DNA from 2 places in the Embleya sp. NPDC020630 genome. Region 1 is predicted to be linked to the other one. Evidence: riboswitches for the same ligand, from Rfam matches in the RefSeq annotation. Region 1 holds a riboswitch; the other holds the start of a gene.
The links. Region 1 has a riboswitch for glycine ahead of gcvP (aminomethyl-transferring glycine dehydrogenase). Riboswitches for the same ligand answer to the same signal wherever they lie in the genome.
Positions count from the first base shown of each region.

Region 2: linked by a shared signal. The riboswitch ahead of gcvT (glycine cleavage system aminomethyltransferase GcvT) and the one ahead of gcvP (aminomethyl-transferring glycine dehydrogenase) in region 1 are both predicted to bind glycine.

Region 1 is NZ_JBIRUB010000001.1:1,187,047-1,195,231, reverse strand. It holds gene ACH4XV_RS04845 (DUF5999 family protein) at 1-133, shown strand, start outside; gene ACH4XV_RS04840 (TetR/AcrR family transcriptional regulator) at 311-910, shown strand; gene gcvP (aminomethyl-transferring glycine dehydrogenase) at 947-3,868, opposite strand; glycine riboswitch at 4,068-4,165, opposite strand; gene ACH4XV_RS04830 (DNA polymerase IV) at 4,237-5,646, opposite strand; gene ACH4XV_RS04825 (vancomycin high temperature exclusion protein) at 5,741-6,427, opposite strand; gene ACH4XV_RS04820 (MerR family transcriptional regulator) at 6,475-7,089, opposite strand; gene ACH4XV_RS04815 (bifunctional nuclease family protein) at 7,458-7,931, opposite strand; gene ACH4XV_RS04810 (MerR family transcriptional regulator) at 8,093-8,185, opposite strand, start outside.
Region 2 is NZ_JBIRUB010000002.1:681,445-689,629, reverse strand. It holds gene ACH4XV_RS09205 (ABC transporter substrate-binding protein) at 1-655, opposite strand, end outside; gene ACH4XV_RS09200 (ABC transporter permease) at 693-1,688, opposite strand; gene ACH4XV_RS09195 (enhanced serine sensitivity protein SseB C-terminal domain-containing protein) at 2,074-2,802, opposite strand; gene ACH4XV_RS09190 (enhanced serine sensitivity protein SseB) at 2,861-3,577, opposite strand; gene ACH4XV_RS09185 (AAA family ATPase) at 3,608-4,339, opposite strand; glycine riboswitch at 4,483-4,576, shown strand; gene gcvT (glycine cleavage system aminomethyltransferase GcvT) at 4,907-6,007, shown strand; gene gcvH (glycine cleavage system protein GcvH) at 6,092-6,466, shown strand; gene glyA (serine hydroxymethyltransferase) at 6,463-7,767, shown strand; gene ACH4XV_RS09165 (enoyl-CoA hydratase/isomerase family protein) at 7,871-8,185, opposite strand, start outside.

The DNA of each region.
Region 1 (8,185 bases):
CGCTCATTTCGAACAGGGATGGAGCCTGCTGTGCAACGGCGTCGTCCTGTTCGAGGACACGGGCGAACTGCTGCCGGACGGACGCACCATCGCCCCGCACCGACCCCGGGTGGGGTTGGTTTCGGCGGCCTGAACCGTTCGCACGGCCCTGACGAGCCGGAGGTCCCTCGGAACGACCTCCGGCTCTCGTCTGCCCGCGACCCGGTCCGGCGGCGGCGCGGAGCCCGGGTCGACCCGGAGCCCCCGCGCCCGCGGTCCCGATACAGTCCGAGCGGCACCGGCTGCGCGCGAGACTCGGAGTTTTGTCCCCATGGGCATTGGCGACACTGGCGACACCCCTCGGCCCGGTCGCCCGCGTGACCCGCGCACCGACGAGTCGATTTTGGCCGCGGCCCGCGAACTGGTCGCCGAGCAGGGGTACAACCGGGTCAGTATCGACGCGGTCGCCCGCCGCGCGGGGGTGACCAGGCCGACCGTGTACCGCCGCTGGCCGTCGAAGGCGCACCTGGTGCACGAGGCGGTGTACCCGGCCCGCGAGATGAGCTTCCGGCCGCTGCCGCACGAGGACTTCGCCACGGGCGTGTCGCGCTTCGCCGAGGCCGCGCTCGAGTCCTTCCGCCGCCCGGAGACCGCGGCGGCGGTCCCCGGGCTGCTCGCCGAGTACCGCGACCAGCCCGAACTCAAGGATCTGCTCGTGGCCCGAATGGATCCCGTCCGGGCGATCTTCCGGGCCTTCGTCGCGGACGCGATCGCGCGGGGTCAGGCCCGCCCCGACCTGGACGCGGATCTGCTGTTCGAATCGCTCAGCGGCGCGCTGATGTTCGGCGTCCTGGGCAGCGACCTGGCCGCCAGGCCCGGCTTCGCCGCCTCGGTGGCCCGCCTGCTGACCTACGGCGCGGCCCGCCCCTGAGCGCCGGCTCGGGGACGGGCCGCGCGGGCCCGCGGATCAGTTGGCGCCGTACGCCTCGATCGGCGGGCACGAGCAGACCAGGTTGCGGTCGCCCTGGGCGCCGTCGATCCGGCGCACCGGCGGCCAGTACTTCTCGGCCGGCACCACCCCGGCGGGGAAGACCGCCTCCTCGCGCGTGTAGGCGTGCGCCCACTCGCCGGCCAGCAGCGCGGCGGTGTGCGGGGCGTTCGCCAGCGGGTTGTCGTCGGCCGGCAGGTCACCCGAGGCGACCCGGTCGATCTCGCCCTTGATCGCGATCATCGCGTCGCAGAACCGGTCGATCTCGTGCAGGTTCTCGCTCTCGGTCGGCTCGATCATCAGCGTGCCCGGCACCGGGAAGGACATCGTCGGCGCGTGGAACCCGTAGTCGATCAGCCGCTTGGCCACGTCGTCCACGCTGACGCCGGTGGCCTTGGTGATCCCGCGCAGGTCGATGATGCACTCGTGGGCGACCAGGTCGTTCGGGCCGGTGTAGAGCACCGGGAAGTGCGGCGCGAGCCGCCTGGCGATGTAGTTGGCGCCGAGCACGGCCACCTGGGTGGCCTCCTTGAGCCCCTCCGGGCCCATCAGGCGCAGGTAGGTCCACGGGATCGGCAGGATCGCCGCGGAGCCCCACGGGGCCGCCGAGATCGGTCCCACGCCCGTCTCCGGGCCCGCGGTGGGCTGGAGCGGGTGGTTGGGCAGGTACGGCGCCAGGTGCGCGCGCACCGCGACCGGGCCGACGCCGGGGCCGCCGCCGCCGTGCGGGATGCAGAACGTCTTGTGCAGGTTCAGGTGCGACACGTCGGCGCCGATCGCGCCGCCGGGCTGGGCCAGGCCGACCAGCGCGTTCAGGTTCGCGCCGTCCACGTACACCTGGCCGCCGGCCTCGTGGATGGCCGCGCACACCTGCTCGATGCCCTCCTCGAACACGCCGTGCGTGGACGGGTAGGTCACCATCAGCACCGCGAGCGTGTCCCGGTACTGCTCGATCTTCGCGTGCAGGTCGGCCAGGTCCACGTCGCCGTTCTCACCGGTCTTGACCACCACCACGCGCATCCCCGCCATCACCGCGCTGGCCGCGTTGGTGCCGTGCGCGGAGGAGGGGATCAGGCACACGTCGCGTGCGGTGTCGCCGTTGGCGTGGTGGTACGCGCGGACCGCGAGCAGCCCGGCGAGTTCGCCCTGGGAGCCGGCGTTGGGCTGGAGCGAGACCTTGGCGTAGCCGGTGATCCGGGCCAGCGAGTCGGCCAGCCCGTCGATCAACTCCAGGTAGCCCGCCGCCTGGTCGACCGGCGCGAAGGGGTGCATGTTCGCGAACTCGGGCCAGGTGATCGGCTCCATCTCGACCGTGGCGTTGAGCTTCATCGTGCACGAGCCGAGCGGGATCATGCCCCGGTCCAGCGCGTAGTCCTTGTCCGCGAGCCGACGCAGGTAGCGCAGCATGTCGGTCTCGGAGCGGTGCGTGTGGAAGACCGGGTGGGTCAGGAACTCGGTGTCGCGCAGCAGCCCCGAGGGCAGCGCGTCGGCGGTCTCGGCGTCGAGCGCGGCCACGTCGCCGCTCACCCCGAACGCGCCCCAGACCGCCTCGACGTGCGCCCGCAGCGTGGTCTCGTCACACGTGATCGCCACGTGGTCCGCGTCCACCGGCCGCAGGTTGACGCCGGCCGCGCGGGCCGCCGCGAGCACTTGCTCGGCCCGACCCGGCACCCGGGCGGTGACCGTGTCGAAGAAGTCGCCGTGCACCACCTCGACGCCGCCGGCCCGCAGCCCGCCCGCCAGCACGGCCGCGTAGCGGTGCGTGCGGCGCGCGATCGAGGCGAGCCCGTCCGGCCCGTGGTAGACCGCGTACATCCCGGCCATCACCGCGAGCAGCACCTGGGCGGTGCAGATGTTGCTGGTCGCCTTCTCCCGGCGGATGTGCTGCTCGCGGGTCTGCAGCGCGAGCCGGTACGCGGGCGCGCCGTCGGCGTCCACCGACACCCCCACCAGGCGGCCCGGCATGCTGCGGGTCAGCTTCTCGCGGACCGCCAGGTAGCCCGCGTGCGGGCCGCCGAAGGCCATCGGCACCCCGAACCGCTGGGTGGTGCCGACCGCGATGTCGGCGCCCATCGCGCCGGGCGCGCGCAGCACGGTGAGCGCGAGCAGGTCGGCGGCGACCGCCACCAGCGCGCCCTGCGCGTGCGCGGCCTCGATCACCGGGGTCAGGTCGCGAACCAGACCGTCGGTGCCCGGGTACTGGAGCAGCACCCCGAAGCAGCCGCCCTCGGGCAGCCCGTCGGCGGTGTCGGCGACCACGACCTCGATGCCCAGCGCCCGCGCGCGTGTGCGCACCACGGCGATGGTCTGCGGCAGCGTGGCCGCGTCCACGACGAACACGTCGCTCTTGGCCCGGCCCGCCCGGCGGGCCAGCGTCATCGCCTCGGCGGCGGCGGTGGACTCGTCGAGCAGCGAGGCGCCGGCCACGTCCAGGCCGGTCAGGTCGGTGACCACGGTCTGGAAGTTGAGCAGCGCCTCCAACCGGCCCTGGGAGATCTCCGGCTGGTAGGGCGTGTAGGCGGTGTACCAGGCCGGGTTCTCCAGCACGTTGCGGGTGATCACCGGCGGGGTGAAGGTGCCGTGGTAGCCGAGCCCGATCATCGAGGTCAGCACGGTGTTGCGGGAGGCCAGCTCGCGCAGTTCGGCCAGCACCTCGGCCTCGGTGCGCGCGGCCGGCAACTCGAAGCCCGCGAGCGCGCGGATCGCGGCGGGCACCGCCGCGTCGGTCAGCTCGTCCAGGGACCCGTAACCGATCGCGGCGAGCATCTTCGCCTGTTCGTCGGTGTCCGGACCGATGTGCCGGCCGGTGAACGGCGACGCGGCCTCCAGGCCGGTCAACGAGCCGGGGCCGGAGGGGAGTACGGCGTGAGCACGCGTCGGGGCAGGGGTGCGCGGTGTCATCGCGAAAGGCCTCCTGGATCGCTCCTGGACGGACACGCGGGTCGCGCGCCCACCGGCCTCCCCCTCTGTCATCGGTACCTGAGAGCTTCACCCCGCCCGGAACACCGGCGGGGCCGGTCCCACGAACGCGATTTGCACCGTCGGCGAGGATCCGACCCGACTCGGCGAGCCACGTGCGGATCCTGCTTTCCAGAGTGCCCACGACCACGCGGTACGGGTGCCTGAGAGATTCCGGGGAGGAGTTGCTCCTTCGGCGCCTCGTGCGGACGAACACGAGAACTCTCCCGCGCGAACGTAATGGGCGGCTTCAACGGTATCAGCGTGGCATCGGATACGGACGGGACGCCAGGCCGGAGGGGTGCGGGTTGTCAGGTCGACGGGGGCGGCGGAGGCGGCGGGCCGGGGTCGGCGGGTCCGGCGGGCCGGTCGTCCGCGTCGCCCGTGCCCGGGAGGGGCAGCGGCTCCCCCGGTCGCAGCGCCGGGTCGGCGAGGGCGAACGTGCGCACCCGGCCCGGCTTTCCGCCCGGGACCTCGAAGCGCACCGTGACGCGGCCGACGCCGCTGCCCTGGACCCAGCCGGGGCCGAAGTCCTCGTGGACCACGTCCTGGCCCGGGGACCAGGAGACCCGCTCGGGGCCGGCCTCGGCGGGCTCCTCCCCCGCCGGCCCCGCGTCGTCGTCCTCCGGCTCCTCCGCCGGCGTGTCGGCGGCGCCGAACAGGTCCTGCTGGGCGAAGTCGGCCAGGCCGCTGACGCCCACCCCGAGCAGCCGCACCCCGCCGGTGACGTCCACCTGGGCGGCCAGTCGGCGGATCGTCTCGCGCACCACGCCCGGGTCGTCGGTGGGGCCGCGCAGCGTCTCCGAGCGGGTGAGCGTGCTGAAGTCGTAGCGGCGCAGCTTCAACACGATGGTGCGGCCGGAGCGGCCGGCCGCGCGCAGCCGCTCCACGCAGCGGATCGAGAGGCGGTCCAATTCCCTGGTGATCCGCTCGCGGTCGACCAGGTCGGTGGCGAAGGTGTCCTCGACCGACACCGACTTGGCGTCCCGGTCGGCCACCACCGGGCGCGCGTCCAGGCCCGCGGCCAGGACGTGCAGGCCGTGTCCGTGCGCCTGGCCGAGCAGGCGTACCAGTTCGCTCTCGTCCACCGCGGCCAGGTCGGCGACGGTGTCCAGGCCGGCCCGGCGCAGCACGTCGCCGGTGGCCGGGCCCACCCCGGGCAGCGCGCGCACCGGGAGCGGGTCGAGCATCGCCCGTTCGGTGCCGGGCACCACCACGCACAACCCGTCGGGCTTGTCCGCCTCAGAGGCGATCTTGGCCAGCAGTTTGGAGGTGGCCGCGCCGACCGAGCAGGTCAGGCCGGTGGCGGCGTGGATGTCGGCGCGCAGGCGCACGGCGATCTCGGTGACCCGGGCGGTGTCCAGGGCGCCGCCGTGCGGGCCCGCGTCCAGGTCGATGAACGCCTCGTCCAGGCTGAGCGGTTCGACCAGCGGGGACAGCCGGTGCAGCAGTTCCATCACGGTGTCGCTGACCTGCCGGTAGAGGCCGAAGCGGGGGCTGAGGAAGGCGGCGTTGGGGCAGCGCCGGCGGGCCTCGCCGATGGACATCGCGGAGCGTACGCCGAAGACCCGGGCCTCGTAGGAGGCGGTGGCCACGACACCCCGGGCGCCGATGCCGCCCACGATCACGGCCTTGCCGGCCAGGCTGGGCTTGGCGACCTGCTCGACCGACGCGTAGAACGCGTCCATGTCGAGGTGGAGGATGCCCGGCGCCTGTCTCACACCGCGCAATCATGACGCACCGGTCCGACATCCCCGGTGAACGGTCGTTCGGGCGCGCCGCAGCGAGACACCGGGCGGGCGGTCGCCCCCGGGGTCAGTCCTCCAGGGCGCGCCGGATCGCGTCGCTGGGGCGACCGGTCACCCGGGGGTCCGGCTTGAACACGATCGTTCCGGTCGCCTTGATCGCGGCGAGCACCTCGCGGCCGGTTCCGTACACGGTGGGTCCGATGTGACCCCACGTCAGGGATCGGTCCGGAACACCGTAGGCATCGATGCCGGCGGCCTTGCACAGCGCCAGCGCACGCCGCAGATGGAAGCTCTGCGTGACCACGATCATCCGCTCGATGCCGTAGATCCGCTTCGCCCGGGCGCAGGAATCCCAGGTGGAGAATCCCGAATCGTCGCTCACGACGCGTTTGTCCGGGACTCCGCGCTCGACGAGGTAGCGCCGCATCACCCCGGTCTCGTCGTAGCGGTTGTCGCCGCCGTCGCCGCTGACCAGGATCACCCGGGTCTTGCCGGCCCGGTACAGCCGCAGCGCCACGTCGAGTCGGCGGGCCAGCAGATCCGACGGCCGATCCCCCCGCACGCCCGCGCCGAGCACCATCGTGACGTCGCGCGCGGGCACCCGTTCCACCGAGCGCACCCGGTCCCCGGCGTACAGGTGCAGCCCCGTCACCGGGGCCAGTCCGGCCACCGTGAGCAGGACGACGGCCTGGTAACCGCGCCGTTGGGCACGCCGGGAGCGGGGCAGGGTGGGGCGACGAATGGGCACATCCACGTGGACGTCCCGCCCCGCGCACCGGTTCCCACCGGCGGTATCGCCGATCAGACCGCGCGTTCTCGACGCCTGCGGGCCAATTCGTCGCCCGGATGGACCTGCGGGGTCGGCTCCCCGGTGCCGGTGTGCTCGCCCTGGAGCTGCGCGAGCGAGCCCTCGACCTCGCGCCACACCGCCCCCACCGCGATGCCGAAGACCCCCTGGCCGCCCTGGACCAGGTCGATGACCTCGTCGTAGGACGTGCACTCGTACACGCTCGCCCCGTCGCTCATCAGGGTCATCCCGGCCAGGTCGCCGATGCCGCGTCCGCGCAGGTGGGCGACCGCGATCCGGATGTTCTGCAGCGAGACGCCGGTGTCCAGGAGCCGCTTGACGATCTTCAGCACGAGGATGTCGCGGAAGCCGTACAGCCGCTGCGTGCCCGGGCCGTGGGCCGAGCGGACCGTGGGCTCGACCAGGCCGGTGCGGGCCCAGTAGTCGAGTTGCCGGTAGGTGATGCCGGCCGCCGCACAGGCGGTCGGGCCGCGGTAGCCCACGTCCTCCGACGGAGTGCCGGGTGGGACGATGTCCGGCCGCCGGAGGCCCGCACCGGGGTCGGTCGCCGGCAGAGGACGTGCCGTGCGGGCGCGCTCCGCCGCCGTGATGTCGCCGGTGCTGCTCACGCCGACCTCCCTTTCGTCCCCGCGCGCCCGGGTACGGCGCGAGGAGTCTCCTTCAATCCCGGGCCGCAGGCGGCGAGGTGCAACGCGCAGGGGTCATCCCGGAACTGTCGATTTCGACGGTAGGCAGTCACCAACAGCGCGTCAACGACCGGGGCGTTCGGCACGCCGAGTGACGCTGCTCGCACGAGTGGTTTGAGCCCGGCGCACACGGGTAGGTCTGCCGGCTTTGCCGCTGATCGCTTCTGCCCGAAACCGATCGACCCCGATCGGGTCCGAGACGCGAAGAACCGCCGACCGGGACCCGGCCGCCCAGGAGGCGAGGGGGTCGGTCGACGGTTCCGAGGATGCGCCGGGCCGGAGCGGGCCGGCTATTGGCTCGTGGTGCCGAAGTCCTCGGGCGAGATGTCGTTCAGGAACTCCCTGAACTTCTCGATCTCGTCCTCCTGCTCATTGGGGATCACGATGCCGGCCTCGTCCAGGACCGCGTCGCTGCCCACGATCGACGTCCCGGTGCGCAGCGCGAGCGCGATCGCGTCCGACGGGCGCGCGCTGACCTCCACGCCGCCGGAGAAGACCAGCTCGGCGTAGAACACGCCCTCGCGCAGGTCGGTGATCCGGATCTGGGTCAATTCCTGCCCCAACGCCTCCAGCACGTCCCGGAAGAGATCGTGCGTCAGAGGACGCGCGGGTACCACGCCCTGTTGGGCGAACGCGATGGCCGTCGCCTCTACCGGGCCGATCCAGATGGGGAGATAACGATCGCCCCCCGTCTCCCGTAGGAGCACGATCGGCTGGTTAGAGGGCATCTCCACCCGGACGCCCACAACCTCTAGCTCGTTCACATCGCCACACTAGCGCGCTCGACTGTCGGTGACCGATCCCCGGGGGCCGAATAGGTCGGGGATTCGTCGTTTTTTCTTCGTGGCGCCGTCGGGGGGCCGGCGCGGGTCCGAGGCCCGGCGGCGACCGTACGCCGGGGTAGGGCGCCGAGCGGGCGCGCCGGTCAGCGGCCCAGGCGTGGCGCGAGCGCGGTGGTGACCAGGACGGTGTGCAGGCGCGAGGTGAGCGCCAGCAGGTCGCGGACGGTCTCCTCGGC
Region 2 (8,185 bases), on a different contig from region 1:
TCTGCGGGAGCGCGGCGAGGTAGTTGAAGTCCGCGAACGGCTCCTTCATCTTGAAGATGATGGTGTAGTCGTCCGGCGTCTCGATCGCGCTCAGACCCAGCTTGTCCGGCGCGGAGTCCTTGTACGGGCCCTTGTAGGTACCGTCGGGGTCCAGGTACTGGGCGAAGTAGCCCGGGCCGTTGGGCAGGACCTCCTTGTCGAAGGTCCGCTCCACGGCGTACTTGACGTCCGACGCCTTGACCTCGACGCCGTCCTCGTACTTGACGCCCTTGCGCAGGTGGTACGTCCAGGTCTTGCCGCCGTCGTCGGTCTTGCCCACGTCGGTGGCCAGGTCCGGCGCGAACTCGTAGCTCGCGTTGCCCGGGGCGGGCTTGAAGGTGAGCAGCGGACGCGCCATCAGGCGGGAGAAGTTCCACGCCGAGGCGTAGTACATGTCGCCCGGGTCCAGCGAGTCGAACTTGTCCGAGCTGACCAGCTTGAGCGTGCCACCCTTCTTGGTGGACTGGTTGACCACTTCGGTGATCGCCTTGTTGCTCGGGCTGTACTTCTTCGAGCCGCCGCCACCACCGCCACACGCGGTGGCGGCCATCGCGGTGACAGCCACCATGCCGATCAGCGCTTGGGTCCTGCGCCTGCGAGTTACCGGGTGTTTCATCGCTGGTCGTGCCTCCTCGTGGGGACTTGCGGGATATTCAGCGGCTGCGCGGGTCGAGGGCGTCTCGAAGGCCGTCGCCGAGCAGGTTGAACGCGAGCACGGTGATGAAGATGGTGACTCCGGGGACGACCATGAACATCGGCGCGTCCTGGTACCGGGGGGTGGCCGCCGAGAGCATGCCACCCCACGAGGCGGTGGGTTCCTGTACGCCGACCCCCAGGTAGGAAAGGGCGGCCTCGAACAGGATGTTCGTCGGGATCAGCAGCGTGGAGTAGACCAGGATCGGACCCACCAGGTTCGGCAGCAACTCCTTGAAGATGATGTGCCGGTCGGTGGCCCCGAGGCTGCGCGCCGCCTCGACGAACTCGCGTTCGCGCAGCGAGAGCGTCTGGCCGCGGACGATGCGAGCGATGTACGGCCAGCTGAAGAACCCGATCACGAAGATCAGCACGGTGATGCGGAGCGTGTCGCCGTGGAGGCCGAAGGCCTCGCCCTGGAGGCTGCTGCCGATGGCGATCGCGAACAGCAGCAGCGGGAAGGCCAGGAAGACGTCCATGGCGCGGCTGATCAGCCCGTCGATCCAGCCGCCGAAGTAGCCCGCCACGGTGCCCAGGACGACGCCGAGCACCACGGAGAGCAGGGTGGCGAGGAAGGCGACCAGCATGGAGACGCGGGCGCCGTAGCAGATGCGGGAGAAGATGTCCCGGCCGTTGACCGGCTCCAGACCCAGCGGGTGATCCCAACTCGCGCCGCCGAAGCTGCCGTTGGGGATGTTCAGCACCGGGTCGAGCAGATCGTCGTGGTACTCGGTGGGTCCACCGCCGATCGCGTCGGTGATCAGCGGCGCGAAGATCGCGATGAGCACCATGAGGATGATCACCACGCCACCGGCCATCGCGACCCTGTCGCGGCGGAATCGGGCCCACGCGATCTGACCGAGCGACCGACCCTCGATGCGTGCGCCGGCTGCCTCGGCGATCGCCTCGGGGTGCGCCTCTCGGGCCACACCGGTGGTCTCGATCGGTGCCGTCATGGATCGACCCTCCCCGCTCACGGATGCGACGGCGGCTCGGGATCGCCGCGTCCCGTCGCCATACCCGGCATTGCGATCCCGATGATCTTCGGGATCTGTCGTCCGGGTGAGACTCCTCCGTGACGCGGGTCACGAACAGAGGTGGAGGAATACCTTTACTGAACCGTGATTACGCAGACACGATTCACTGGTTGATCCGCGTAGATCGGTCACGAAATCACAACAAGGCAGCGGTTGATGACGTGACGTCAGTTTTTTGGGGGCATCACTGCCTGTTGCCCCGGCTCGCCACGTTCCGCCGATCTTCGCTCACTGCGCGTGGTGTGTGCCCGCGGCGGCCATGTGAATCACCGTGCGGGACGGGCGCCTTCGTCGAGCATGTCGATCACCGGCCGTGGCGGGCGGCCTCGTCGAGCATGTCGATGCCGATGAACGGCCGGGTGTGCTCGCGCATCCACGCGGCGATCGGGTCGAAGGGGTCGTCGAGCGCGACCGAGGAGAGCGTCAGACCGGGCGGCGCGGCGGCCGACGCGCGGGCCATCGCGTCGCGCATGCGCTGCATCGTGGCGGGCTGATTGTCCGTCAGGCGCAGCCCGATCACGAGGCGTTCGGGGCCGACGGTGGGGCGCACCCAGGCCCGGTGGGCGGCGCGCACCACCTGGGTCTGGAACAGCTGACCGCCGAGCAGGGAGTAGAACGCCGGGTCCCACAGCGTGGGTTCGCCGACCTCCAGGGGCCCGGCCATCAGTCGGTCCAGGCCGCCGACGATGCGGCGCAGGTCGAGGTAGGGCACGCCGACGCCGCCGCCCTGGGCGTGCGGATTCAGCCACAGACCCCAGCGGTCGGTGTACAGCGAGGACGCGATCTCGGGCACCGGACAGATCTCGAACGAGCGGTCCCAGCCACTGAGACGCAGCTGTTCCTCGGACGTGAACGCCGGGGCGTAGCGCCATCCGGCCACGTCCATGTTCCCGTACTGCGCGTCCGGGCTGCCGGGTTGCCCCTGCCACAGCAACATCCACACGGGCGCGCCGACGAGCGCTTGCAGCAGCCGCTCGTAGGCGTCGTAGCGCCCGGGGGCCACCTGGCTCAACGCCTGCTCGACCTGGTTCACGACGTCCTCCCCGAACCCCATGTTTTTCGACACCGATGCCGGCCGCGGCCGGACGGGCTCAGCGCTGGTCGGCCCGCAGATAGAACGGCTGCGTCCGCTCCAGCATCCAGTCCCCCACAGGATCCTGCGCCACGTCCAGAAGCACCACGTTGACCGGCCACGGGCACGCGGCGCGGCCGAGCGCACGCTCCAGGGCGCCGATCGCGGCCAGCCGGTCCTCCTCCTGCCACCGGTCCAGTTCGACGCCGACGAACAGGACCGGCGGATCGGACTCGACCTCGCCCAGGCCGCGCCGGGCGCTGAGCACCACGGGGACGTGGATGAACTCGGCGGCGGCGGCGATCAGGAAGTCCATCGGCTCCTGGTCGGGCTCGTACAAGCGCACCCGTGCGCCGCGGCGGCCCGCGCCGGGCAGCCGGGCCAGCTCCAGCACACCCGGCGGCGGGATCGGGATGCCCGCCTCGCCGCCCGGGTTGACCACGATGCCGATGTGCGGCGGCAGCCCTCGGGCGAACTCGCGCATCGGTGCCACGGTGCCCGCCATCGGCCCCGCGAGCCGGTGGAACTGCTCCTCCGAGGAGAACACCGGCACATACGGCCGACCGTCGATCTCGGCGGTGGGCAGGGTCAGTTCGGTGTCGGCGGCGCTGCCCCCCTCGGGCAGCGGCACCCACACGTCCGCCTCGGCGAGGGCCTCGAACAGGGCCTCGGCCCGGGACGGGTCGCGCATCGCCGCGACGAGCGCGCTCTCCACGGGATTGGCCGGGAACGGCATGGTGGTGCTCCTCTTGGTGTCCGGCGCAGTTTACGACTTGTCCGCATCCCGCCGTCGGGACTGTCCGGGTAGGGGGTCTGCGAAAACGATCCGGCGCAGCCGCCGCGCGGCCGGGCGGTCGAGCAGTACACACGAGGTGAAGCCGCCCGGGGCGGAGGCGAGGGCGGGTCCGGCGTCCAGCCACGGGGCGAGCCGGGCGAGCAGCGCGCGCCATTCCCGGTGGTGTCGGGCGAACACCGCGGTGGACACTCCGCGACCGCGCGCACGTTGGCCGGAAAGCGCCTGATGGGCCGTGACGTCCAGGAGCAGCGCGTGTGCCGGGATGCCGCGCCGCCGGGCCGCGCGCACCAGTACCCGGCGCAGGATCGGATTGCGGCCGCTGTCGTGCACCACCACCGCCCCTGGGCCGCGCAGCGCCCGGGCCACCTCGCCGTAGTGCGACAGCCGCACCAGCGGCCGATAGGCCCGGTACGGCAGCCGCCCCACCCGCAGCGCCCAGCGGGCCCGGACCAGATCGGCGTCCAGGACCGCGACCGAGGGCCCGGCGGCGACCACCCGGGCCAGGAGCGTGCTCTTGCCCGCGCCCGGCAGGCCGGTCACCACGAGCACGCACGAGGCCGGATAGGACAGCACGTCCACCCGCCGGACCCCGTCCCGCTCCCCCTCCCGATGCCGCTCCTCCCGCAGGTCGTGCACGGACCGGGGGATCAACATGCCGCCCACCGCGGCGCCGGTATGCGCCCCCGCCGAATCCGTCTCCACGAATCCTCCCCTGATGTCCCGAACCCTCGTGCCCTGCGCATGGTGTCGCACCGAGGGCGCGAGCGGGCGCCGGCGCTCCCCCGGCACCGGCGGGGGATTGACGACACGCGCTAGCATGCCGGGCACAACCTCATAACGGCCGTCGACCCCACGCGGAAGAGTCCTCGCCATCGAGCGGGGCGCCGAAGGAGCAACTCCTCCCCGGAATCTCTCAGGCACCGATACCGCATGGGTCAGGCACTTCTGGAAAGCAGGCGCACCGTCGGTGCGGCTCACCCACGGTGCAAATCCCGGCCCGACGCGGCAGCGGCGGACGGGATGAAGCTCTCAGGTTCCGATGACAGAAGGGGAGGGCACCCCACTTTTCGACCGATTTTGGCCGAAAAGGGCTGAACGCCATGGCAGGGAGCCCCCTTTGTCCTCGAATTCGTTCTCGTACGGGCCGCAGCACCCGTCACCTTTCGTCGCACCTCGGGCCCGCGCCCGGGTCCGCGCCGTCCGGCATGCCCCGGACCGGTCCGCGCCCGCCGGGGGCTTCCGCCGGCGTCCCTTCGAAGGAGTCTTCGCATGACCACCGACCGCCGGACCCCGCTCGACGCCGTGCACGACGCGCTCGGGGCCACGATGACCGACTTCGCCGGGTGGCGGATGCCGCTGCGGTACGGGAGCGAGCGGGACGAGCACACCGCGGTGCGCACCACGGCCGGCCTGTTCGACCTCACCCACATGGGCGAGATCGAGGTCACCGGCCCGGAGGCCGCCCGCGCGCTCGACCACGCCCTGGTCGGTTTCGTCTCGAAGATCGGGATCGACCGCGCCCGGTACACGATGATCTGCACCGAGGAGGGCGGCATCGTCGACGACCTGATCGTGTACCGCCTCGGCGAAGAGCACTTCGTGGTGGTGGCCAACGCGTCCAACGCCGACGTGGTGGCGGGGAGCCTGAAGTACCGCGCGAGCGACTTCGACGCGACGGTGCGCGACGCCTCCGAGGAGTACACGCTGCTGGCCGTGCAGGGGCCCGCGTCGACGGAGATCGTCGGTTCGCTGACCGACGCCGATCTGCCCGCGCTCAAGTACTACGCGATCCTGCGCACCGAGGTCGCGGGCGTGCCCGTGCTGCTCGCCCGCACCGGCTACACCGGCGAGGACGGCTTCGAGCTGTTCGCCGCGCCCGGCGACGCGGTCGCGCTGTGGGACGCGCTGCTGGCCGCGGGCAAGCCGCACGGCCTGGTCCCGGCGGGCCTGTCCTGCCGGGACACGCTGCGCCTGGAGGCGGGCATGCCGCTGTACGGCCACGAGCTGACCCGGGACACCACGCCGTACGAGGCCAACCTGGGCCGGGTGGTCCGGCTGGACAAGCCCGAGGACTTCGTCGGCCGCGAGGCGCTGGCCGCGGCGGAGGCGGACGTGCGCCGCACGCTGGTCGGGCTGACCTCGCCGGGCAAGCGGGTCCCGCGCGCGGGCTACCCGGTGGTGGACGCGGACAGCGGCGAGCGGGTCGGCGAGGTCACCTCCGGCGCGCCGTCGCCGACGCTCGGCATGCCGATCGCGATGGCCTACGTGGCGGTGGAGCGGGCCGAACCGGGCACCAGGCTGGCGGTGGACATCCGCGGCAAGGCCGAGCCGGTCGAGGTGGTGGCGCTGCCGTTCTACAAGCGCGGCTGAGCCGAACCCCTCCCTATATCACCGGAAAACGTCCCAAATCATCCTGAGGGACGGACTTACCTCATTCGAATGGAGAATGGACCCGTGCACGCACCCCAGCACCTGCGCTACAGCAAGGAACACGAGTGGCTCGACGAGGCGGCCTCCCCCGCCGTCGTGGGCATCACCCAACACGCGGCCGAGGCGCTCGGCGACGTGGTGTTCGTCGAGCTTCCCGAGGTCGGCCGGGTGGTCGTCGCCGGTGAGCCGTGCGGCGAACTGGAGTCCACGAAGTCGGTCAGCGACATGTACGCGCCGGTCTCCGGCGAGGTCGTCGAGATCAACGACGCCGTCGTCGAGGACCCGGCCCTGGTGAACTCCGACCCCTTCGGGGCGGGCTGGCTGTTCAAGGTGCGCATCGACGGCGAGGCCGAGGGCCTGCTGTCGGCCGACGAATACGCCGCGTTCTGCGGCGAATGATCGAGATCGACCCGATCGAGGAGCTGACAACCGTGACGATCCTGGACCGTCCCCTGGGCGAGGTGGACCCGCAGGTCGCCGCCGCCGTCGCCGACGAGCTGCACCGCCAGCAGAACACCCTGGAGATGATCGCCTCCGAGAACTTCGCCCCCGTGGCGGTGCTGGAGGCGCAGGGCTCCGTTCTCACCAACAAGTACGCCGAGGGCTACCCCGGCCGGCGCTACTACGGCGGCTGCGAGCACGTCGACGTGGTCGAGCAGCTCGCCATCGACCGGGTCAAGGAGCTGTTCGGCGCCGAGGCCGCCAACGTGCAGCCGCACTCGGGCGCGTCGGCCAACGCCGCCGCGATGTTCGCGCTGCTCTCCCCCGGCGACACGATCCTCGGCCTGGACCTGGCCCACGGCGGCCACCTCACCCACGGCATGCGGATCAACTTCTCCGGCAAGCTCTACAACGTGGTCGCCTACCACGTCGACGAGAAGACCCACCGCGTCGACATGGAGGAGGTCGAGCGGCTCGCCAAGGAGCACCGGCCGAAGCTGATCATCGCCGGCTGGTCGGCCTATCCCCGGCAGCTCGACTTCCCCGAGTTCCGCCGGATCGCCGACGAGGTCGGCGCCTTCCTGATGGTCGACATGGCGCACTTCGCCGGTCTGGTCGCCGCGGGCCTGCACCCCAGCCCCGTGCCGTACGCCGACGTGGTCACCACCACGACGCACAAGACCCTGGGCGGCCCGCGCGGCGGCGTGATCCTGTCCAAGGCGGAATACGCCAAGAAGATCAACTCGGCGGTCTTCCCGGGCCAGCAGGGCGGTCCCCTGGAGCACGTGATCGCGGGCAAGGCGGTGGCGTTCAAGGTCGCCGCCTCCGACGACTTCAAGGACCGCCAGAAGCGGACCCTGGAGGGCTCGGCCATCCTCGCCGAGCGGCTGACCCGCAAGGACGTCACCGACGTGGGCATCACCGTGCTCACCGGCGGCACCGACGTGCACCTGGTCCTGGTCGACCTGCGCGACTCGGAGCTGGACGGGCAGCAGGGCGAGGACCGCCTGCACTCGATCGGCATCACGGTCAACCGCAACGCGGTCCCGTTCGACCCGCGCCCGCCGATGGTCACCTCCGGCCTGCGGATCGGCACCCCGGCCCTGGCCACCCGCGGCTTCGGCAAGGCGGACTTCGAGGAGGTCGCCGACATCATCGCCGAGGCCCTGCTCCCCGACTTCGACGACACCCGCAAGGCCGCGCTCACCGCCCGGGTCACCGCCCTGGCCGAAAAGCACCCGCTTTACCCGAACCTCTGATCCTGCGGATCGGGTTCGTCGACACGACGAAAACCGGGGCGCCGACTCGACACCTGCCGAGTCGGCGCCCCGTTTCGTCGCGGCCCCGCCGGGGTCGCCGCGGTCAGCGGCCGGAGAACTTGGGCTTTTCCTTGGCCACGAAGGCGCGCATGCCGGTGGTGCGGTCCTCGGTGGCGAACAGGGCGGTGAACTGGAGGCGTTCGATCTCCAGGCCCGTGTTCAGGTCGGTTTCGAGGCCGCGGTCGATGGACTCCTTCGCGGCGCGCAGGGCGTGGGCCGGGCCGTTGGCGAATTGCCCGGCCCACTTCACGGCCTCCGCGTAGACGTCCTCGGCCGGGACGACCCGGTCGACCAGGCCGATGGACAGGGCCTCGTCGGCGGCGACGAAGCGGCCCGTGTAGATCAGGTCCTTGGCCTT